One region of the Peribacillus sp. FSL K6-1552 genome, then DNA from elsewhere that is predicted to be linked to it. Evidence: riboswitches for the same ligand, from Rfam matches in the RefSeq annotation. Region 1 holds a riboswitch; each other region holds the start of a gene.
What was found. Region 1 has a riboswitch for cobalamin ahead of NST21_RS12520 (energy-coupling factor ABC transporter permease). Riboswitches for the same ligand answer to the same signal wherever they lie in the genome.

Region 1 (6,107 bases):
GCTATCACTCTTGTATTCTCCAGACCTACTAACTCTTTAGCAAAAATCGCTAAGGTTTTACTTCCAGTCGTTAGCATAATAACTCCTCGCTTTGTAGCAGCAAGCTTGGCGGCTTCAGCATAATCACGAACCATAATCAATTTCTCATTCTGGAATCGTTGACTTTCACGTTCATAACGAATATAAGGAACATTTGCTTCCTGTGCTGCCTGAAGAGCGTTTTTCGATGCTTCTTCTGCAAATGGGTGACTTGCATCAACTACCGCATGAAATCCTTTTTCGATGATTAAAGATGCCATATCTGTTGCAGTTAATCGTCCAATTTGAGTTGTTATCTTCGCATCTTGCAAACTTTTTGCTGCCGACTCGGTCACTACCGTTGCCAAAACTTGGAATCCCACCCGTTGGATTTCGATCGCTAATTCCCTTGCATCGCTTGTTCCCGCTAAGAACAAAATCATTTTGTCGTCCCCACCACTTGCTCATCATGGTCATGGTGGTCATGTCCATGGTCTGTTTCATGACCGTGATCGTGGTCATGGTGGTCATGCCCATGGTCGTGGTCGTGATCGTGGTCATGATGATGATGGTGATGGTGGGCATGGCCATGTTCCTCCACATGTTTACGATAGTTTTCTAGATCACGGGTACCACTTGATCTTCCTTCGCTAGCTTCGATTACACGTTCTTTCAGTATGGTTTGTAATGTTGGATGATAACCAAAGTATTTCGCCAAAACAAATTCATGCTCTGGATATTGGTCTTGATAGCCTGTTAGCATATTCTCCATTCTCTCCATTAACACACCTGTGAAGAGGAAATATGGAAGCATCACTATTTTTTTGGCACCTAACCGAATACAGCGTTCAATGCCTTCATCAACAAACGGATCCGTAACACCCATGAAGGCATTTTCGACCCACTTCACATTTAATTTTTCCCACAATAATCGTGAAATTTTATAAATATCACTATTTGCATCAGCATCACTTCCACCTCGACCTATCAGCAATATTGCTGTCTCCGGATGTTCCGAAGATGTATCGAATCCGACTTCCTCAAGGCGATCTGTCAGAATCGTTAATACTTCATGGTGAACCCCAATCGTTTGTCCATATGTGAATGTAACCGCTGGATACTTATTCCTTCCATCCTCTATTTCAGCTGGAATATGTAATTTTGAATGTCCTGCATGCAACAAAATAATCGGAATGACGATAACTTCAGTGGCCCCTCTTTTTATGCAATTGTCAATGCCTTGGGATATATTTGGCGTGGCAAATTCCAAGAAGCATGTTTCAATTAATAAAGAGTCGTCCATTGTCGGAATCATATTTTTAATAAAACGAATAACTTCTTCGTTTCCAGAAGCTAGTCTGCTTCCATGTCCTACGAATAATACTGCTTTCATTTGTTATCCCCCTCTTGATTAGTCTTCACAAGGCGCAGGCTCTATTTTTATTTTGGGAGCAATGTCTTGATATAAATAGCCCTGTATCTTTTTCGCCCGTTTGAAATATTTAAATAGTCGTTCATTAGGATGAGCATTTTGTTTATATTCGTTGACAATGTTTGTAATTAATTCAACTAGTTGATCCGGTTCAATTCCTTCTGCAACTGGTTGACCAGGATGAGCCGTTCTGCCAACAGGTTTCGCTCCAAGGAATAAATCAAATTTCCCTTTTCGGAAAACGATCCCGATATCATCCATCACTGCACTATAACAAGCCATTCCACACCCATTAAAACCAATGTTCAGTTCCTTAGGCATATCAATCCCACCAAGCACCCTCTGTATTTCATCCGCGTAAGGAATGGATTCCACTTTTTCACCATCACAGAAATCACAGGCTTTTAAAGTCAATACATCCCCAATTGGCGATAATAAAAAGTTTGCTGATTGCAATTTTCCAGTAATAACTTCTGGATCTGTTGTAGGAATCTTTAAAACGATTTTATGATTTGGCGTGTATTCCATCGTTCCCTTTTCTCCAACAACTTCTGCAAGTGTCATCATTTGTTTCGGAGTAAATTGCTTGTTCGCCACACCTGGGCTAACGGCAAGCTCGAATACCGACTCAATTTTTTGCTGAACAATCGGCGTAATTGATTGCTGAACGGTTTGACCCTTAACTCTTGTGAGGGCTTCCATTGCCACTTCAAAAGAAGTGCTCTTTTTTTCTGGTGCTTTTGTAAGCAATCCAACTCCGCCAGTCGCCTCGGTGTACGCTTCCTGCATAGAACCCGTTTCTTGATCTAATGCCCAAGGTTCTGCTTCTTTTTGCAAGCGTTGATGCGGCTTCAATGGTTGCTTTTCCGAATTCAATGTATACTTTCTTTGATATCCACGTGGCGTGATGATTTTGTCATCATATAAAAAGGTAGATGAATTTCCAATAATGACGGTCGTTAGCATCCCTATATCGTGATTTAACATGTCTTTCAAATTGGTTATCACAATATCCTGACGATCGCGATAAGCACTTTTTACCAATCCGACAGGTGTTTCGGGCGAGCGGTAACGCAGTAAAATGTTCTGTGTTTCAACAATTTGCCTAGTCCGTCTACCGCTTCGAGGATTATAAAGTGCAATGACAAAGTCAGCCATTGCTGCAGCCTCCACTCTTTTGGCAATCAGATCCCAAGGCGTTAAGTGGTCACTGAGGCTGATGGTACAGGAATCATGCATGACAGGTGCACCAAGTAAAGACGCACATGAATTGATGGCAGAAATACCAGGAATGATTTCAATGGCTACTCCCGTTTCTTCTTTCCAGCCTTTTTCAATCAATACTTCATAAACCAGCCCTGCCATTCCGTATACCCCTGCATCACCACTCGAAATTACAGCTACTTTCTTTCCCAACTCCGCCTGTTTCACTGCTTCTTGTGCACGTGATACTTCTTCAGTCATACCTGTACTTATAATCGTTTGATCTGTAAGAAGGCCCTGTATAAGTTCCACATATGTTTTGTAACCAATGATGAAGTCACTTTCTTGAAGGGCTTCTACAGCACGTTTGGTAATATGTTCAAAATTCCCTGGTCCAAAGCCAACGACAAATAATTTACCGTTTGTACTCATTTAGACATCTCCTTTTACGACTTGTCTTTTGAAATTCCTGTTTGAGCTGGAAAATCTGGATTAGGAGTCATTTCTCCATTAGTAAATTGGTAAATCATCTGTGGAATAAACTTCTCATCATCGAGATTATGGACAATCTCTCGTCCAAAATCAGGTGAATCCACTCGATACCATGTCCCTTGAGGATAAGCAATCACAACGCAGGCATCCTTACACCTTCCGTTACAGCGAGTTCTAGTAGTATGAATTTTTTGATTCAGACCTTGTGAAGTAATTTCATCACGAATTGCTTGCGTTATTTCTTCGCCACCTTTTTTCATGCAACTGCTGCCGTTACAAATCAAAAGATGCGAGTTTGTGCCTTTTAAGTTCCAAGTTGTCATCTTCTTCCTCCTAAATCTGAGAAAAGGCAAAATAAAAAACCTTAACTGTTAGAGTTAAGGTTTTAAAAAAACTATATGAAAAGGGAGCCTCCAGCAAGCAAAGTGAAACTCTCAAAATCTCCATAGTCCTTCTACCTTTCCCTCCGAAAAGTATCACACAATTTTAAAAGCAGGTTTCCTGGCTTACGCTTCAATTTACTTTTGTCCCTTCCCAGCTCTAGGCCAGTGGTTATCGACAATTTCATCAGCGTTACAGTAGCGGGGGCTGCATCGGATTCTCACCGATTTCCCTATTATCCCTTGCGTGTTCATACAAGAGCACTTTTAAATTGAAATATTTGGTTTTATAATAATATATTTCTAGTTAACTTTATCTATCATATAACAACTTTTTTAAAATTCAATAGTTTATTCCGACTGTTTTGAAAAGTTTAATGGTGAAAATCCAGCTTCATGCCTATCCTCTCTGCGATTTTATCCTTCTCAAAAAAAAATATGAATAGAGTGTAGATGGAATCATTGCTTTATGGTACAATAAACGAGAATTTTCAAAAAATTACATAAGTTTTATGGTGCTAGATTCCTCGGAATTTAGCTTAATAGGGAAGTCGATGTAAATCCGACGCGGTCCCGCCACTGTAAAGGGAAGTCCTAATACGTAAAGAATAATCCACTGTCAAACGAGATGGGAAGGATGTATGAGGATGATGATCCAGAGCCAGGAGACCTGCCATGAAGCGTGAAACTGTTTCAACCTACGAGGATGGGTGTGCGGATCAGGCAGATAAGCTAATATTTGTATTATGCTGCAAACTTACTGTTCATTACGCACTTCTTTCTTTTTGAGAGAAGTGCTTTTTATGTTGCCCGCCACTTCTCTTCTCAGCTTTAATCATTAAAAATAAAAGCGTTGAAAGGAGAACAAATGAAAAAAGCCAATTGGAAAATACTTTATTTTGTCATTTTACTACTCTTCGTACCAAAGAAAGCAATGGCCATGCATATTATGGAGGGCTTCTTACCGATCGAATGGGCGATATTCTGGTGGGCTGTGACACTTCCATTTTTAATCTTGGGTTACCGTTCCATTAGGTCTAAAGTGAAGGAAAACCCAGAAACAAAAATGATGCTGGGTCTGTCCGGCGCATTCGTTTTTATTTTATCAGCCCTAAAAATCCCTTCCGTTACAGGAAGCTCTTCACACCCTACCGGCGTCGGCTTAGGTTCAATCTTGTTTGGGCCACTGGCCATGAGTGTCGTCGGTTCTATTGTTCTGTTATTTCAAGCTGTATTACTAGCTCATGGAGGACTAACTACTCTAGGAGCCAATGCATTTTCCATGGCTGTTTGCGGACCGTTCATTGCTTATTTTGTATTCAAAGGCGCTACTAAATTAGGTTGGTCCTTTTCTCTTGCTGTTTTCTTAGCAGCAGCTTTCGGAGATTTGGGCACCTATGTGATAACTTCTGTACAACTTGCTTTAGCTTTCCCATCGGAGGTAGGTGGATTTATGGCCTCATTCACTAAATTTTCAGGAATCTTTGCCCTTACCCAAATACCTTTAGCAATCAGTGAAGGTTTATTGACAGTCGTTGTCATGAATTTCTTGAAGAAATACAATCTAGGCGAATTGAAATTACTGCGAGTGTTATCTAAGGAGGCTCGTTAGCATGAAAAAAAGTTTATTGTTGCTTTTTCTAGTCGTCATACTTGCTATAATTCCGTTAATCACCCAACAAGGAACAGAATTTGGTGGAGCTGATGGAGTGGCGGAAGAAGCCATCACTAAAATCCAACCGGAATATAAGCCTTGGTTCAACAGTATCTGGGAGCCGCCAGGTGCAGAAACCGAAAGCTTATTGTTTGCTCTCCAAGCCGCGATTGGCGCCGGATTCATAGGATACTTCATCGGCGTTATGCGACAAAAAAATAAACAGGCCGTTCAAGAAAAGGACGAACAGGCAAAACATGTTACTCATAGATAAATACGCCTATTTCAACCGGCTAAAGCATGTACATCCTTTAGAGAAAATGATTTTTGCCCTCTCCCTTTTGTTGTTTTCTTTAGCAGTGAGGGATACGACCGTCTCACTCATCACCTTTACAGTGATGAGTGCTTTTATCATTTTCGGGGCAAAAATCCCAATCTCTTATTATCTAAAATTACTCTTATTACCTGGATTTTTTGTACTATCAGGTACAATTACCATCCTTTTTTCAGTCGCAAGTAAATTTACTTCAATACCAAATGTATGGTGGTCCTGGAATTTCGGCAGCTGGCAAATATTTATCAGCGAAGACAGTATAAAAACGGTAATTGGTCTAATCGTTGTCGTATTAAGCAGTATCAGCTGTTTATATTTCCTAACCTTAACTACTCCCATCACAGTTATACTATATGTATTGCGTAAGCTGAAACTGCCTTCATTGCTGATTGATTTAATCGAATTAACTTATCGCTTCATCTTTATTTTTTTAGATACAGCTATGGCCATTCATCAATCACAGTCATCACGGCTTGGGTATAGTTCAGTGAGGAAGGGAATTCGATCTCTCGGGTTACTCATATCTTCCCTGTTTTTAGGAGTGTTTCAGCGCTCTGAACAATTAACGATGGCAATGAACGCAAGAGGGTATCA
Region 2 (6,107 bases), 1.4 Mb from region 1:
AGAGGATCGGACTAGCTCCTAAGACGGATGCAGCTGTAATGATTGTAACTGTCATCATTGTTCTTTATACGCATGATTTATCAAAAGGCGTATTTGCCGGCGTTCTCTTGAGCATGATTTTCTTCTCGGCTAAAATTTCTAAAGTGTCGGTTGAAAAAACAGAGGACATTCAGGCTAAGAAAATTATTTATCGTATAACCGGACAATTATTTTTCGCCTCGGTTCAGGACTTTGTTTCCAAGTTCGATGTAAATGAAAAGGCTGATTCCATCACCATTGATTTTTCCCATTCAAAAATATGGGATGCTTCTGCAGTCGGCGCAGTTGATAAGGTTGTCCTTAAATATCGGCTACATGGTAAATCTGTTCAGGTGCTTGGTCTCGATCATGAAAGTTCCCAATTGCTTGAAAAGCTCGCCACTTATGATAGTAAAATATCTTAAGTTTAAATTTTGCTGAATAGAAACTTTTTAAACCGACAAAATAGATAACATGAAATATATCTAGATGGAAGGAGCAAAAAGTATGATATCCGAGCAGGATTATACGGCAGCAAACCTGTCACAAGATTTACTGAATGAACTAAAAAGCTTTGAAAGCAAGCTAGGCCAGGACGCAAATAAAGAACTAATTGTTATCGCCTATGAAAAAGAGAAGGAAGCTTTGAATTAAAAAAAAGACTCAAACGTCATTTAAATGGCTTGTTTGAGTCCTTTTTTATAGACATGATTGAAATTTGTTGACCCTCACAATATTACATAAAAAGGGTGCTCGAAGTTTTCAGAGCACCCTTTTCACCTCTTTATTTACTGAATATGTCCGTTAAAACCGGCACGATTTGTTTTTTACGTGATACAACGCCCTCTAAGACGGCAATGTTGTTGCTCAATGTAACGTTATAAGCTTTTTCAACTGCTTCCGTTGATTTCCCAAGAGCCAAGGCAACAGAATCATTTGTTAATATATCCGTTACAACGAATAAGAATAAATCTAATTCTTTCGTAGCAATAACAGCTTCAATAGCTGCTTCTAATTCAGCTTGTTTTGCAAGAACTTCGTTCGGATCCACAGCATTGACTTGAGCAATCTCCACTTTCGCAGTTCCCATAGAGAATTCTTTTGCATCAAGAGTAATTAGCTGGGCAATTGTTTTGTCGCTCAGGTCAGCGCCTGCTTTTAACATTTCTAAGCCATATGTTTCAGCATTTACTCCGGCAATCTCCGCTAATTCCATTGCTGCTGCAACATCTTGCTCTGTGCAGGTTGGAGATTTGAACAATAAAGAATCGGAAATGATGGCAGATAGCATTAGACCTGCGATTGCTTTAGGCACTTCAATACCGTTTTCTTTATAGATTTTATTTAAAATAGTTGCCGTGCAGCCAACTGGTTCTGCGCGGTAATATAAAGGATCGCTTGTTTCAAAGTTAGCGATACGGTGGTGGTCGATAACTTCTAAAACACGGACTTGGTCAATGTCTTCAGCACTTTGCTGGCGTTCGTTGTGATCGACTAAAATTACACCATCCGCTTCCCCTGCCACTTTTTCTACAAGACGAGGAGCTTCGAATTTGAATTGGTCTAATGCATATTGAGTTTCACCATTCACTTCACCAAGACGAACAGGTTCAGCATTGATACCTAGTTGTTTTTTCAGATCCGCATAAGCGATAGCTGAACAAATTGTGTCTGTATCTGGGTTTTTATGTCCAAAAACTAATACTTTTTCCAAGATTATTTCTCCTTTTTAATAAAAATTTTTCCGGGAACCCCATCATTACAATAAGGGAGAGCCACCTTTACTATACACTTTATTTTAACATAAAATCACTTACATTCAGCGTTTGAATTTCCCATTTTTCTATTAATTCTTTCACTCTTTTCCCCTCTCTCCTCACTTTGTCAATAGATAAGGATTGGTTTTTATCAAATATATTAGTTGAATTATCGTCTCATATGGATTACGATAATATAAGCAGAAATACTAGATATTGATATTAAAAACCACACACATAACTATATATAGAATTATTTGTAATCCAAGGTGCCAGTGATGGCTGAAAAGGGAATCCGGTGTAAACCCGGAACTGTCCCCGCAACTGTAAATGTGACGAAATGAGAAAACCACTGTATAGCTCTTTATACGGGAAGAACTCAAAGTAGGATGATCATGAGTCAGGAGACCTGCCTGGATTTTTCACGTTTCTTATTCTTCGGGGATTGAGATGATGAAACGATAGTATAATGGCTATTTTTTCATGGCTCTTTTATTCTATCGTTTGATCCGCTCAATTTATTGGGCGGATTTTTTTATTTAACGGAAGTTTACAAGGAGGATTATTCATGACTCAAACATATAACTCTACTATAGTGAAAAATGACACAGAAACAAGTTCTATCCAGCTCGAGATGTTATCCAAGGAATTCGAAGGCCGGCTAGATATGGAAAAGTTCAAAAAGCGTTTTACAAAATGGCTAGATCGTAAAAGTGACTCAACAGAAGAACAAACTTCAAAAAAACTGATCCAGCTTGCTCTCGAAAGTGTAGACATAGATGCTCCAGATTGGACGTTTGTTGCTGCGGCAGAACTTTTGAATACGATGTACAGGGATGCACAAGCGAATCGCGGTTATGAGAACGTGAGCTACGGACCGTTCTATGAATTAATCGCAGGACTCTCTCAACAGCAAGAGGGGGAACGCTACCCGATTTATAAACCCGAACTACTCGACTCTTACTCCAAAGAAGAAATTGAAGAATTAGGCTTAGTGATCGATCCGGAAAAAGATAAACTATTTTCTTATATCGGCATCTACTTATTAAACGACCGCTACCTAGCCCGTCCGAAAAAAGACAAGGTCTACGAACTGCCTCAGGAGCGCTTCATGATCATCGCTATGGAAATTATGAGAATGGAAAAAACAGAACACCGCCTGCAACTTGTCAAAGAGGCATACTGGGCGATGTCCAATCTGTATATGACCGTCGCGACACCTACCCTATCAAACGCAGGAAAAACTCACGGTCAGTTAAGTTCATGCTTTATTGACGCGATTGAAGATTCTATTGATGGCATTTATCTATCCAACTACGATGCCGCTAAAGTATCTAAATTCGGCGGTGGTGTAGGACTTTATGTCGGTAAAATCCGCTCACTTGGTTCTGATATCCGTGGTTTTTCTGGAAACAGTTCAGGCACAACCCCTTGGATCCGTTTGTTTAACCAGACTGCTGTCAGCGTCGATCAATTGGGCCAGCGTAAAGGAGCAATCGCGATTTATTTGGATGCCTGGCATAAAGATATCATGAGTTTCCTTGACTTAAAGACACAAAACGGTGATGACCGGTTGAAAGCTCATGATATTTTTACAGGTGTATGTATTCCTGATCTGTTCATGGAAGCCGTACGCGATCGGAAAGAATGGTATCTTTTCGACCCACATACCGTAAAGCAAACCCTTGGATTCTCACTCGAAGATTTTTATGACGAGAAAAAAGGCGAAGGAAGCTTCAGAAATCATTACGCTCAAGCTGTGGAGGCTGCGGAAAATGGCACACTTCCTAGCTATAGCTTTGAAAAAATCAACGCGATGGACATTATGAAAAGCATTATGATTTCTCAGCTAGAAGAAGGCGTACCCTATATGTTCTACCGTGATGAAGTGAACCGTAAGAATCCTAATAAACATAAAGGAATGATTTATTGTTCCAACCTTTGCACAGAGATTGCTCAAAACTTAAGCCCTTCAACGATCACGGATGAATACGAAACTGAAGATGGCGATGTAGTTGTAGTTCGTAAAAGCGGCGATTTCGTTGTATGTAACCTTTCTTCCATTAACCTGCCTCGCGCGGTAAGTAGCGATGTATTAGAAAGATTGATTCCGATTCAGATCCGCATGCTCGATAACGTCATTGATGTGAACAATCTTCCGGTCAAGCAAGCATCCATCTCAAACAAGCGTTACAGGGCAATTGGCTTAGGAACATTTGGATGGCATCATTTACTTGCCACCCAGAATATATATTGGGAATCAGATGAGGCCGTTCAATATGCTGATACTTTATACGAAAAAATTGCTTACTTAACAATCAAAGCGTCCAATGAATTGGCTAAGGAAAAAGGAACGTATCCATATTTTGAAGGATCTGATTGGCAAACAGGCCAATATTTCGAACTTCGTGACTATACTGATGAAAAATGGATGGATTTAAAAGAAAATGTGCAGCTACACGGTACCCGTAATGGATATTTAATGGCCATTGCACCTAATTCATCAACGGCTAAAATCGGTAACTCCACTGATGGAATCGATCCCTTATATGAAATTGAATTTTATGAAGAAAAGAAAAACTTCAAATTCAAAGTGACAGCACCCGGATTGACGCCTAATACGTATGAATATTATAAAAAAACACGATTTAACTTGGACCAACTGGAAAGCATCAGACAAAATGCAGCCCGTCAGCGTCATATTGACCAAGCTATCAGCTTTAACCTGTATGTCCACAACACAATCAAGGCTAAAGTTCTATTGGATATCCATTTAACAGCATGGGAAAGCGGATTAAAATCAACATATTATGTTCGTTCCACTTCATCTGAATATGATAATGCCTGCGAAAGTTGCTCAAGTTAACGATCAAATCAGTAATCTATTTTTAAAGGAGTTTTACGAATGACCAATCATATCAAAAAAATCCGGATGCTCGAACCTACGCATCCAACTAAAGCAACGGGCGTATTCAAAGGGGAAGCTTCAGGCTTTCTTCTTTGGAACGATATTCAGTATGAAAAATTCTATGATACGTATACACAACTCATCAATAACTTTTGGAAGCCTTCGAGCGTGAACATGATTCAGGATAAAAAGCAGTGGGGCGAATTAGATGAAGATATCCAGGATGCTTTCCTTGATATCCTTACGATGATTGCAGGAATGGACAGCCTTCAAACGCCGACTTTAGTGGAAATCCTTCGTTACATCAAAGACCCGGCAGCAAAAGCGATCCTGGCCAACATGGCCCAGCAGGAATCTATTCATAATGAATCTTATTCCTATATCCTTGCTTCCTTGATTCCGGTAGGCAAGCAAAAACAACTTTTCGACCGCATTAAAGAACACCCGGAAGTGATAAAGCGGAATCAACCGATTGTGGATGCCTATCAAACGTTTGTGGACGATCCTAGTCCTCAACACTTATTTGAAGCACTCATCCATTCCACGAACCTCGAAGGTATTTATTTCTACCTGGCATTCGCCTTCTATTACAACTTAGGGCGTCAAAACCTAATGACTGGTTCGGCTACAATGATTTCCTATATACATCGCGATGAAATGGTTCACTTCGATTTCATTGGAATGCTCGTACAAATCTTGATGTATGAATACCCGGAGTTAAATAATGAAGAAAACACGAAGTTCATCTATACAACGATTGAAAGAGCAGTTGAACTTGAAAAAGAATGGTCTGAGTATATGCTTGAGGATATCCAAACCAAAGCAGATATAGACTTGGAAGAATTCAACGAGTACATCGAATACATCGCCAACAAACGACTGCGTATGCTAGGACTTGAAAACTTGTATCAAGAGTATAGTGAGAACCCGATGCCATGGATTAAAACATTCGACGACGAATCTATTGGCCTCACCAAAACTGATTTCTTTGAACAAAAATCAAGAACATACAGTCAAGTAAATGCTAGCAATGGGTTCGATGAGCTATAAAATTGCAATTGTTTATCATTCGGCCGGCGGCAATACAAAAGCACTAGCTGAAGCCCTTGCTTCCCTATTGCCAGAAGCAGAACTTTTTCGAACTAGCGAATTTGATACTGGTATATTGCCAGAATACGATGCATTGATCATCGGTACCTATACATGGGGTAATGGAGAGCTTCCTGCCAAAACAGCTGCCTTTTATGCGGAACTAGAGCAATTACCGATTTCTCATCTAAAGACAGGCGTCTTCGGGACAGGAGAAACCAATTACAATCATTTTTGCGGAGCGGTCGATCATTTTCGGGACATGCTATTTGCAAAGAGCCAGTTATTGGTGACTTTAAAAATCGAACAAATGTATCAAGAATCAGACTTGCCAA
Region 3 (6,107 bases), 3.1 Mb from region 1:
TACAAAGCCAATCGTTCCCGAAACAGCAACGGCTGCCCCAGTTAATATCGAACCAGCTATCAGAATCCACATTTTTCTCCGCTGAACATTCACACCCAAATGCTTTGCACGATCTTCCCCAAACGTCATCGCATTCAATTCTTGGGTATTCATAATCAAGATCAACGAACCAATGATAAAAAACGGCAAAATAATCGCGATATAATTCCAGCCGCGCATTGAAACGCTTCCCATCAGCCATCCGATGATTTGTCTTAATTCCTCGCCCGTCAACGCAATCATTAATGAGATGAAGGCACTTAAAAACGAGCTGAAAATGATTCCGGTTAAAATAATTGTTTCTACTTTCATCGATCGATCCATTTTTCTCGCAAAAGTTAGCACACAGAAAATCGTAAGCAATGAAAACATAATACTTAACGTCGGTAGGGTATATAAACCGATCAACGGCAATGATATATTCAAAAACAATGTCAATACAGCGCCTACTGATGCTCCTGATGAAATCCCTAATGTGTAGGGGTCAGCAAGCGGGTTCCTGAGCAGTCCCTGAAAGGCTGCCCCGGCAATCGCAAGCGAAGCCCCAACCAAACCTGCAAGTAATACACGTGGCAGGCGGATGTTCATTACGATATTCGTCAGCATCACATCTGGCTCAACTGAGATTGGTAAATGAAAAAATTCCTTGCCGATAATTTGTATAAGCGCGGGAATCGGTACTGACACCGAACCAAAGGAAATGCCAATCGTCATTGCGAAAAGCAAAAACAATAACGCAATCAAATAAGCAAACGCCCACTTAGTTGTCAAATAGGTTCGGATAGACTGATTTGGCAAGTTCCTCTACTCCCTCTATTAAGCGTGGACCAGAACGGGTCACTAAGTCAGAATGGACATCAAAGACTTGACCATCCTTAACAGCAGCTACATCTTCCCATCCTTTTCGGCCCGTCACTTCACTGACTGGATCTTTTGTATAATAACCATATGTTGTAATAATGACATCCGGATTTGCAGCAATCATAGACTCTTCATCAATTTTCGCCCACCCGTCCAATTCGGCTGCTGCATTTTCCGCTGAAATTATGTTAAGCATTTCATTCATGAATGTATTTTTTCCAGGTGTATAAATATCCGGTGATGGCGAAACCTCTACTAGAACGGTTTTTCTTTCCTCATCCTTAACGGATTTAGCTTTTTCCTGAATTTCCTTCAGTTTCGTTTTCATATTCGCAACGATTTCTTTTGCCTTATCATGTTCTCCCGTTGCCTGTCCAATCATATCAATAGACTCATACACTTCGTCAAAGCTTTGTGCATCATTGACTACAAGGACATCTATTCCAGCATCCTTAAGCTGCTGCAATCCCTCATTCGAATTATGGGCACTGGATGCATGAGCAAGAACAAGATCAGGCTTTAAGGAAACGATTAACTCCGTGTTCATTTCCATTCCGCCAACTTTTTCAATTTCTTTCGTTTCTTCCGGGTAATTATCATTGTCGGATACACCAACAACCTTTTTACCCAAACCAAGTGCAAAGACCACTTCTGTATTACTTGGTATCAATGTAACAATTTTCTTTGGTTGTTCTTCTATCGTTACTTTTTCACCCGTTGCATCTTTTATCGTAATCGGGAAAGCTTGGTTTTCAGTATGATTCGTTTGTTGCTTTTCTTTCGTTCCTTCTTTTGATGTATCATTGCAACCAACCATCATACCTGCAGTTAGTAACATCACTAGAATCAGACCATAGATTTTCTTCATTTTACATCCCTCACAATCTTTTAATTCAATTTCCGACCACCTAAAGAAAACGCACCCTGAAGTGAAGAGGCGAATTTCAAAACAAAAGCATCTCCCGTCAAACGGAAGATGCTTGTATGGCAACAATATAATTACGGACTCAGAAGGTCTGCCACACACCTTCCCATCCGCGTAGGTTACAGGTGTACGAATCTTGGCAGGTCTCCTGGCTAATGGTCATCGTCAACGGCACCTTCCCATATCTCACATACAGTGGTACACAACCGCTAACTCCCATTTACAGTGGCGGGACCGCGTTGGTATTTCACCAACTTCCCTTTTAAGTCATTAAGACACCAAATCGTTCATATGTATATAATTTTCACTGCTTTTCATTATACACTATGTAAGAAATGATTATTATATGATTTTTCAGACTGATTCCGAAATACCTTGTCTTCAATTAATAACGTGATGCATTTTCAATCAGCGCTGCAAACCCATCGACTGACAATCCGGGTGAAATCCGAACTCGGTGCAGTGCATGCATCCCTTGGTCCCTTGAAGCTCCACCAGCTTCGGTGGTTACTGCCATCTTGTATCCAGCTTCTTCTGACAACCTAAGGCTCTCCTCGTTATACCGTCCAACAGGATATGAAAGTACTGTCGTGTCCTGTTGGAGAATACGATCGAATAAATCCTTTGACTGGACCATTTCAGCTTCCTGCTGCCCTACCGTCATACGGTTAAGCTCAAGATGGTTGATAGTATGACTTTCAATAGAAATCCCATTCTCGCTCATCTCCACCATTTGTTCTTCCGTCAGGTGATGACTTTTTTCAATAGATTTCCCGATCATAAAAACAGTTGCTTTCATATTATATTCTTTTAATATAGGAAAAGCCTCCGTGTAATTATCTGTATAGCCATCATCAAAAGTAAGCCAGACACACTTTTCACTTGGCATCCGATTTTCCGTTAAAACAAGAAATGCTTCCCTAGGGGATAATGTATAGTAATCATTCTCCCGAAGCCAGTTCATTTGTGATTGAAATTCCTCTCTTGGTACCCGAAGGTTATTACCTTCAGAAATGCTATGATACATCAATATTGGAAGTTGAACCGTGGACTCGGCTCTTATCCAGTTTCTCGTATCGATTTGTTCAGGATATAATCTGTCCTCCGAATTCTGCCCGGCGTCATTCTCCGCTGCTGCAACCACTTCAATGTTATCTTCCGCAATCGGTGCAGCAGTCTTTGTACCTATATTCTCTAAAACCCCTTGTGAACATGCAGGCAAAATTAAAATTCCCAGCAATGCTACCATCAATAAAACTCTGTATTTTCCCACTATCATTCTCCTAATTTTTTCTAGCATAATAGTACCAGAAAACTAGTAAATAATAAAGTATTCCATTTAGCGCAAAAAAAGGCAACCCGGTGGCTACCCTTTTTTCTGGATTAAAAACTAGTAAATCGACAAGTACTTTGATCACGCGGAATGCCTAAATCTTTCGGCACCATCGTTTCAATCAAAAAGTTCTCATCTTCTTCATAAATAATCTTCTTCATTTCAATTCCGAAGTATTCCTTCATCCGGGATTCTGTCATGACTTCCTGGACTTCCCCGTAAACGACCGGCTTTTGTTTTGCTGTCATTAACACATGGTCAGCAAGGAAAAACGCATGGTTTGGGTAATGCGTGTTTATGATACAAGAGATTTTCTTTTCTTGTGACAAACGCTTTAATGTCTGTAAAATCACAACCTGCTTTTGAACATCAAGATGGGATTCCGGTTCATCGAGAATGAGCACTTCCGGGTCTGATACCAGCGTACGTGCAATCAATGCTAGTTGCAGCTCACCACCACTGACTGTATTGCAGGACTTCCCAGCAAGATGGCCAATCCCTACAGTTTCCAGGGCTAGGTGAGCGGCTTCACGGTCCTTCACGGAAGGCTGGGCAAGCGCACTGATGTATGGGGCTCTTCCCATAATTACCAATTCTTCGAGTGTAAAACCAAATACCATTTTATGCGCCTGCGGAACATAGCCAATCCGTTTCCAGACTGTTTTGCGTGAAAGCGAAGGAAGCGGCTTTCCATCAATGAGCGTTTGACCTTTTTTCCAGTCCAGAAGACCTGTGATGCATTTTAACATCGTTGTCTTTCCTGCACCGTTTGGTCCTAGTATCGCCATTATCTCTCCGTCATTCAGCGAAAAGTTAATGTCTGTTTGGTAAAGGTAAGGAACTTCTTCTTTTTTCCGAGCATAAAAGTAATTTCCTCCCTGCACCTCGATTCTCATGACCAGCCACCTCCTGTTTTTCTAAGCAATATTGCGAAAAATGGTGCACCTATAATTGCCGTCAAGATTGAGAGTGGAATTTCTGTAGCCGTTACCGAGCGGGCCAGATTATCAATCAACAATAAATAGGCTCCACCGATTGAAAGAGATACTGGTAAGACTAGTTGATTGTTATTACCAACTAGCATTCTTGCAACGTGAGGAATAATTAACCCAACCCAACCAATGATACCGCCTATCGCAACTGAAGCAGCAGTAATAAGTGTTGCGCCAAAAATAACTGTCCACTTCAAACGTGTTACTGGAATACCAAGTGATTTAGCTTCATCCTCAGGCAACGTCAATAAATTTATTCTCCAACGAAGGGAATATAGAATCAGAATGCCCACAAGGATAATCGGTCCCCCGATATACAAGTCCTTATATGTTGCCGTACCAAGACTCCCCATCAGCCAGTAAGTAATCGCTGGCAGTTTTGCTTCCGGGTCAGCGACGAATTTTATCAAGGAAATCAACGCCTGGAATAATGCCGATGTAACAACACCAGCCAGAACGAGCATGAAAACAGGTGAATCTTTTTTTCCGCTAATCACGAAGGTAAAGACGATTGCCGCTAGGCCGAAACCAAGTGCCATCACTTGTGTAGCGAAGCCATGACCTAGTAATAGAATCCCAAGGGAAGCGCCAAACCCGGCACCAGCCGAAACCCCAAGGATATCCGGACTAACCAACGGGTTGCCAAACATACCTTGGAATGAGGCACCTGCGATTGAAAGACCAGCACCTATTAACAAGGCAAGCAAAATACGCGGCAGGCGTATTTGCAGGACCACTGTTTCTTCCATCTGCGTCCAAGTATGGTCAATTGGAAAAAAAGTTGATAGTAATATCTTGATTTGAGTCCCTAAATCCATTCCGTAACGTCCAATGCTTAGAGACAAAATAACCATGGCGATTGGTAAAATCCAGAACAGGAGCGTTTTCCATTTTTTCATATTCATTCCCTACTTTACTGTTTTGCAGCATCAGAAGAAGGGTGCAGAATATTCTCTACTTGTTCTTCCGTTACATCGTAATCATAGAATTCTGAATAATAGTCTGTGATTTCTCTCTTCATATCATAGTCAAATAGTTCAGGATGATTTTTCTGTGCCATCCACTCCAACATAAGCGGCGCATCCCCACTTGGCGGGAACCACCTGTAAATACCCAAAGGAATTTTATAAACATTTCCTGCTTGCACAGCCTTTACCTGACTCCAGTCTTGACCTTCAAATACATTGTTTGTTAGGTCTTCAGGTTGTGTAGTTGAAAAGTTTGTAATGTAAATAATATCGGGATTCCACTTATAAATTTGCTCCATATTCACTTCTTTTGTTCCGGTAACTTCTTCTGCCGTAACGTCGTAAGCTCCTGTTGCGTTTAGCCATTGATTACTAAAGAAGTTTTTACCGCCAACCATAATGCTTTTATCGCTGTGTTGGTAAAGTATTAATGCTCTTGGCTTATCTTTCTCTTTGATACCATCCAATTTTTCATCCAACTCAGCTTGGACCTTTTTGCCTTTTTCCAAGAACATGTCCGTTCTCTCAGTTGTTCCAGTAATGTCACTCGTCACTTTCAACCAACTGTTAAAGGTCGCTAATGGTTCAGCTGCCGCTACATCAATAGCACTTAAGGCCACCACAGAAACGCCTGCATCCTCTAATTTATCAATAGATTTTTGATTCTGTGAGTTTTCAAAATAAAGCTGCGGATTGATTTTCATTAATTCTTCTACGTTCACTTCACCATTTTTAATAAACGACGTATCCGCTTTTAAAATATCCGGCGACATGTCAGCAAGGATGGAATTCTCCGCCGCATTATAAGCATTCGGATGTAATCCAACAACCTCCTTTGTTGAGTTTGTAGCTACATACCATGTAGAAAAGTATGGAAGAATACCACCAACAGCTATGCGCTCCACTTTACCTGGTACAGTTACGTCACGGCCAAGCTGATCTTGAATGACTTTCTCCTCAGCCGTCGTTTGTTTTTCAGCTGTATCTCC
Region 4 (6,107 bases), 1.8 Mb from region 1:
AAGTTGAACGTTCAATGCCCATATATTCCTTGCCGAAGTTCTTTTTTAATTTCCATACATCATATAATTCAGCAGCTTCTTGATTTTCGTCAGCTAGTAGCAGAAAAGGTAACCCATATTTTTCAATAAATTTTTCATGACGCGCCGCTGGATCTGGACTGATCCCTATGATGACAGCATTCAATTCCTCAAACTGCTCATTGTGGTCACGGAAATCACAGGCCTCCGTTGTGCAACCAGGCGTCATGTCTTTCGGATAAAAATATAAAACAACGTGTTTGCCCTTAAAATCCGATAGGGAAACTTTTTCACCGTTGTTTGCAGGAAGTTGAAAATCCGGTGCTTTTTCTCCAATTTTAACAGTCATTCTTACCCCTCCATTTCTTTCATTATGGTAAGCGTACCCAATAATTGAAAGAAACACAACTTTCATTTATTCTTCCTTTCCTTCTGCTCTAAGTCAATCACTGTCCGGATCACAAACGCAGCCGGGAGAGTGTATCCAATGAACGCCTGGATTGTCGCAATCATCCTGCCCATGCCTATCGGGGCTATATCTCCATACCCTACTGAAAACATTGTCATTGCACTAAAATAAAAAGAAGTCTTCAGTTGCTCGTAAAAACTGCCGTCCAAACGATTGCCCATATCAAGAATCACCGAATGATTCTGTAGCTCGTATAATAAATAAATCAGTGCAAAACCTACTAATATCGTCGCATATAAATTGCCGAGCCACAGCATATCCTCTAGAGAAAACTTTTTTCCTCCCGACTCAACAAGAAATAACGTTCGAATGCTCATCACCATGCAAAAAATAATCCCTGCAATCAAGATGTAAAAAGTCATCCCCCACGCCTCATTTCAAAACAACCCACTCCCCCTATACATACTCCCCGTCCAAACAATATATTCTTTATTTAGGGGTCAGACCCCATTTCCCAACATTCACATCCTTAAACAAACCTAGGTGCACCAATAGTTTTGTCGATATAAGGCGGGGTCAGCCCCCATTTCCCGAGACTTTTTTCCTTGTTGACCATTTTAGTCGGGATATGATAAGCTTGTCTAAATTTTTATAATAGTTTTTATTTTATAAATATTTGTTGCCTGCAGTTTAATTTACAGCGGGTTTGTGAAATTTCATATGTGGAAATAGGTTCCTAATTTTTTTAGGATTAAAAGGGAAGTCCGGTGTAATTCCGGCACGGTCCCGCCACTGTAATAGGAATGTTAGCGCTATGCAATATGCCACTGATTTTCGGATTGGGAAGGCCTGCCGCTAATAAGATTCCTAAAGTCAGGAGACCTGCCTGTTTCGACAACACTGTTTTAACCTACGGAGAATAGGGAAGTGTTAGGGACCTTATAATTTTAAGGGGTTTTTGTATACCCCTTTATTTTAAGCATTTCTAACTTTCTCTTTTGACGGTTAGGGGTGCTTTTTTTGTTGTTATTTTATTAAAAGAAAAAAGAATGTAGGAGGATGGGAATATTGAAAAGTAGTAGTTTAGGGTACCCGCGAATTGGGGAAGATCGTGAATGGAAACGCACATTAGAAGCTTACTGGTCCGGAAAAATCGATGAATCGGAGTTTACGGCACAGCTAGAAGCCATCCGTTTAGGCAACTTACAAAAGCAAAAGGACCAAGGTATTGATATTATTCCTGTCAATGACTTTACTTTATATGATCAAATGCTCGATATGTCTGTAATGTTCGGTCTTGTTCCTGAGCGTTATTCAGCCTATAAAGGCGGCACTGTTCCCCTTTCTGTATATTACTCTATGGCTCGCGGAAACAAGGATGAAGTTGCTTCTGAAATGACGAAATGGTTCAATACAAATTATCACTATATCGTTCCCGAATTAAAACCGTCAAAGCTGACTTTGACAGAAAATAAACCACTTGCTTCTTATCGCGAAGCCAAAGAAAAACTAGGAATTGAAGCTAAGCCCGTGTTAGTCGGACCTTATACTTTTATTACTCTGTCTAAAGGCTACAATAAACAAGATATACCTGGAATCATCCTTAGTCTCCTGCCTTTATACACACAAATTCTGCAAGAGCTAGAACAAGAAGGCGTGAAGTGGGTGCAAATGGATGAACCCTCCCTTGTTTCATCCATTTCTAAAGATGATATGCAAACTGTTACTTACTTATATGAAAAATTGAATGAAGCAGCTCCAAATTTGAACATCATGCTACAAACATACTTTGATGCAGTAGAGCACTACCAAGAGGTGATTGAATTACACGTTCAAGGGATCGGTCTTGATTTTGTCCATGATAAAGGGAAAAACCTTAGTAATCTCCAAGAATTCGGCTTCCCGAAAGACAAAGTGCTCGGTGCAGGTGTGATTGATGGGAAAAACATATGGCTTTCCGATTTATCGAAAAAGAATCAGTTGATCAATACCATCACAAAAACCGTAGCCGAAGACCAAATTTGGCTTCAACCCTCTTGCTCCCTGCTTCATGTACCAGTAACGGTTCGTAATGAGACGGCTCTTACTAAAGAAGTGCAACAGGCCCTTGCTTTTGCTGATGAGAAGCTTGAAGAAATCACTCTACTAGTAAAAGGTAGTAATCAAGGTGCCGAAGCAATTGCTGAAAAAGTAGCCGCTAACAAATTAGCACTTCAAACGTTAGCAAGTTCAAATGCGCGAAATCATAAAGACGTCCAAACTGGTGTCGAACAGGCGAAGAGTCAAACAGCCTGCCGTCAGCTGCCATTTAAAGAGCGTTATCAAAAACAACAGGAATTTTTCAAACTGCCTTTCCTTCCATCAACAACAATCGGAAGCTTTCCGCAGACAGCTGAAGTAAAACAAGCTCGCGGGAAATTCAAACGAGGAGAATGGACTGCTGCTCAATATGAAACATTTGTTAACGAGGAAATCAGCAAATGGATCGATATCCAGGAAGAAATCGGCTTGGATGTTCTTGTACATGGAGAATTTGAACGAACAGATATGGTTGAATTTTTCGGCCATAAACTGGGCGGATTCGTTTTCCTCGAAAAAGGCTGGGTACAATCTTACGGTTCTCGCTGCGTAAAACCGCCTGTCATCTACGGCGATGTTCATTTCATCGAGCCGATGACGGTCCGGGAAAGTGTGTACGCGCAATCCCTGACGAAGAAAACAGTAAAAGGAATGCTGACAGGTCCTGTAACAATTCTGAACTGGTCATTTGTACGTGATGATATTTCAAGGGAGAATGTTTGCTACCAGTTAGCGCTTGCCTTGGAAAAAGAAGTGGGAGCATTAGAAACTGCTGGAATCAAAATGATCCAGGTGGATGAGCCTGCCCTTAGAGAAGGTCTGCCATTGAAAAAAAGCGACCGCGAAGAATACCTAAAATGGGCTGTGAACTCTTTCTTGATTTCCACTTCAAGTGTGGAAGATACAACGCAAATTCACACGCATATGTGTTATTGCGATTTCAACAGCTTCATGGATGTCATCTCTTCCTTGGATGCCGATGTGATTTCCATCGAAACATCTCGCAGCCACGGTGAACTTGCTTCCGCATTTGAGGAAAAAACATATGAAAAGGGCATTGGCTTAGGCGTATATGATATTCACAGCCCACGCGTTCCTGCAGTCGAGGAAATGGTCGATATGATTGAACGGGGCATTAAAGTATTGGATAAAGATCAATTTTGGATTAACCCGGACTGCGGTCTTAAAACAAGAGGCGTCCCTGAAACCGTTGCTTCCTTGAAAAATATGGTCGAAGCCGCAACAATCGTTCGTAAAAACCTATTAGTCAATCAACAGGCAAATGGCTGAAAAAGGTATTGATTTTACAAATGCTAATCCTACCCGGCAGTCACGGACTTTTTTAACGGATCTTGTTTTCCCACCAGATACAAATCATCACAACACCATCTTTGGCGGTAAAGTTATGGCATATGTAGATAAAATCGCCTGCATTTCAGCAATGCGCCATTGCCGAAAACCAGTTGTGACAGCATCAAGCGATTCCTTTGACTTTTTGGCACCCATCAAGACAGGGGATGCGATTAACCTAGAGGCCTTTGTCACCTGTGCCCATCGGACGTCGATGGAGGTATTTGTAAAAGTGGAGCGAGAGAACCTATTAACCGGTGAAAAACAGCTTACAGCCCGCGCTTTTTTAACGATGATAGCAATAGACGAAGATGGAAAACCCACCCCCGTTCCTCAGGTATTTCCGGAAACGGAAGAGGAAAAGCTGCAATTTGTTCAAGCACAAGCTAGATATATTGAAAGAAAGAATAAGCGTAAATAAGAAAAATCCCTTCAACAGTATTAATGTTGAAGGGATTTTTTAGTTTCCGGCCCCGCGGTACCTTTTCACTCCCTGATTCCAAATGAAAACAGATACAGTGAAAAAGACAATCCCGATAACCGGTGTTGCAAATGCATAAACATACCACTCTTCTTTTCTAAGAAAATAAGAGGCTGGATACACGCCGACAAACGCGAATGGCAGCACCCATGTAAGGACAAACCGAATGACCTTGTTATAAATATCAACAGGATAGCGGCCGTAGTTCCCGATATTGTACATCATTGGCATGATTGACGTTTTCGCATCCGACCAGAACCCAATGCTTGCAATCGCTACAAAGATGGCCGCATAAGCAAGTGCCCCGCCGACTGCAAAAATCACAAAGAGAATAGGATCATACCAGGCAAGTTCGAGATTCAATGAAGCACCTGAATAGAAAATAATGATCAAGCCGGTCACAACACCAAATAATGATTCAAGCTCAATTCTTTCCAAAATGACTTGAAACAGGCTGTGGATCGGCCTAGTTAATATTCGGTCCATCTCACCTTTAACGATATAGCGATCATTGAAATCCCAGATATTAAAAAATGAAGAAAAAAGAGCGAATGGTATAAGGAAGAATCCGTATATAAAAATAATTTCTTCACGACTCCAACCGCTTAAAAATTGCGTATGTCCGAAAACAACTAAGATAAATACCAGATTCACGACCTGATTCAATAGGTCAGATAGAATTTCCATGAAAAAATCGGCACGGTACTGCAATCTCGTTTTCATATATTGGCTTACATATTGAAAAAACATCGATACATAGAACATCTCATCAACCCCCTTGAATAATCAGCTGTTTTTTTGCGACTATCCATAAAAGCTGAATTGGTATTATGAGAATGATGACCCAAATCAATTGCTGTAAAAGGGCCATGCCGATATCGCCTGAGCTATAACCATTTGTGAAAATCATGCTTGGTACATAGCTGATCCCTTGAAAAGGCAAATACTTCATTACTTCTTGCGCCCATATTGGGTAAAAACTGATTGGTAACAACAGCCCGGAAAATAAATCAATGATGACCCTTTTTGCCCGGATCAACCCTGCGTTGTTATATAAGAAAAATGTAGTGATTCCCGTTAATAAGTTAATTTGTGTATTAATGATGAAACTGAACAGCAAGGAAATGCCGAATATTCCCCACGTTGCCGGTTCATGTGGCAATTCGATAGGAAAAATAAAAGCTACCAGCAACATACCTGGAATGGAAAAAAAGAAGAAACGGAATATTCCCTCTCCCAGTCCTTGCATCGTCTTCATGCCTAAATAGTTATAAGGTCGAATCATTTCGATGGCAACTTTGCCGTCTTTTATTTCATTAGCAATTTCACGGTCAATATTATTAAAATAAAAAGCACGCGCCATCCAGGCAACCGCTACATAGGTTGTCATCTGCATACTTGAAAGTCCTTCGATGGAGCTTTTATCCCCATATATCGCATTCCATAAGAAATAATAAGCACCAATATTGATGCTATAAATTAAAATACCGGTATAATAATCCGTTCGATACGCAAGCATCATCAAAAAACGCATGCGAATCATAGCAAGATATTTCCCCATGGTCCTCTCCCTTCTTGTCAGACACGTTGTTTCTTAATGGTACGAGAGTCAGACCGTGCCTTCTTCATAAATATTACGAACAATCTCTTCGATAGAGGTTTCATGAATTTTGACGTCCTTAATTTTAAAATGTGATACGACCGCAGAAACAAGCTGTGAAATATGATCGCTTTCCTCTTTCATCATAGCCATGTAAGTTTGATGTTTTT

Region 2: linked by a shared signal. The riboswitch ahead of NST21_RS05540 (ribonucleoside-diphosphate reductase subunit alpha) and the one ahead of NST21_RS12520 (energy-coupling factor ABC transporter permease) in region 1 are both predicted to bind cobalamin.
Region 3: linked by a shared signal. The riboswitch ahead of NST21_RS27440 (ABC transporter substrate-binding protein) and the one ahead of NST21_RS12520 (energy-coupling factor ABC transporter permease) in region 1 are both predicted to bind cobalamin.
Region 4: linked by a shared signal. The riboswitch ahead of metE (5-methyltetrahydropteroyltriglutamate--homocysteine S-methyltransferase) and the one ahead of NST21_RS12520 (energy-coupling factor ABC transporter permease) in region 1 are both predicted to bind cobalamin.

The regions. Positions count from the first base shown of each region.
Region 1 covers NZ_JBBOST010000001.1:2,583,058-2,589,164, reverse strand. The annotation lists gene cobK (precorrin-6A reductase) at 1-461, opposite strand, end outside; gene NST21_RS12535 (sirohydrochlorin chelatase) at 458-1,411, opposite strand; gene cobJ (precorrin-3B C(17)-methyltransferase) at 1,430-3,085, opposite strand; gene NST21_RS12525 ((2Fe-2S) ferredoxin domain-containing protein) at 3,100-3,468, opposite strand; cobalamin riboswitch at 3,620-3,809, opposite strand; cobalamin riboswitch at 4,022-4,217, shown strand; gene NST21_RS12520 (energy-coupling factor ABC transporter permease) at 4,394-5,137, shown strand; gene NST21_RS12515 (energy-coupling factor ABC transporter substrate-binding protein) at 5,139-5,453, shown strand; gene cbiQ (cobalt ECF transporter T component CbiQ) at 5,437-6,107, shown strand, end outside.
Region 2 covers NZ_JBBOST010000001.1:1,139,451-1,145,557, reverse strand. The annotation lists gene NST21_RS05555 (SulP family inorganic anion transporter) at 1-443, shown strand, start outside; gene NST21_RS05550 (hypothetical protein) at 526-672, shown strand; gene NST21_RS05545 (manganese-dependent inorganic pyrophosphatase) at 803-1,732, opposite strand; cobalamin riboswitch at 2,026-2,206, shown strand; gene NST21_RS05540 (ribonucleoside-diphosphate reductase subunit alpha) at 2,344-4,641, shown strand; gene NST21_RS05535 (ribonucleotide-diphosphate reductase subunit beta) at 4,681-5,733, shown strand; gene NST21_RS05530 (flavodoxin domain-containing protein) at 5,723-6,107, shown strand, end outside.
Region 3 covers NZ_JBBOST010000001.1:5,711,488-5,717,594, forward strand. The annotation lists gene NST21_RS27435 (FecCD family ABC transporter permease) at 1-837, opposite strand, end outside; gene NST21_RS27440 (ABC transporter substrate-binding protein) at 800-1,768, opposite strand; cobalamin riboswitch at 1,947-2,123, opposite strand; gene NST21_RS27445 (polysaccharide deacetylase family protein) at 2,211-3,074, opposite strand; gene NST21_RS27450 (ABC transporter ATP-binding protein) at 3,209-4,054, opposite strand; gene NST21_RS27455 (FecCD family ABC transporter permease) at 4,051-5,049, opposite strand; gene NST21_RS27460 (ABC transporter substrate-binding protein) at 5,064-6,107, opposite strand, start outside.
Region 4 covers NZ_JBBOST010000001.1:770,146-776,252, reverse strand. The annotation lists gene bcp (thioredoxin-dependent thiol peroxidase) at 1-367, opposite strand, end outside; gene NST21_RS03620 (potassium channel family protein) at 430-849, opposite strand; cobalamin riboswitch at 1,141-1,331, shown strand; gene metE (5-methyltetrahydropteroyltriglutamate--homocysteine S-methyltransferase) at 1,487-3,796, shown strand; gene NST21_RS03610 (acyl-CoA thioesterase) at 3,789-4,277, shown strand; gene NST21_RS03605 (ABC transporter permease) at 4,317-5,102, opposite strand; gene NST21_RS03600 (ABC transporter permease) at 5,107-5,898, opposite strand; gene NST21_RS03595 (ABC transporter ATP-binding protein) at 5,947-6,107, opposite strand, start outside.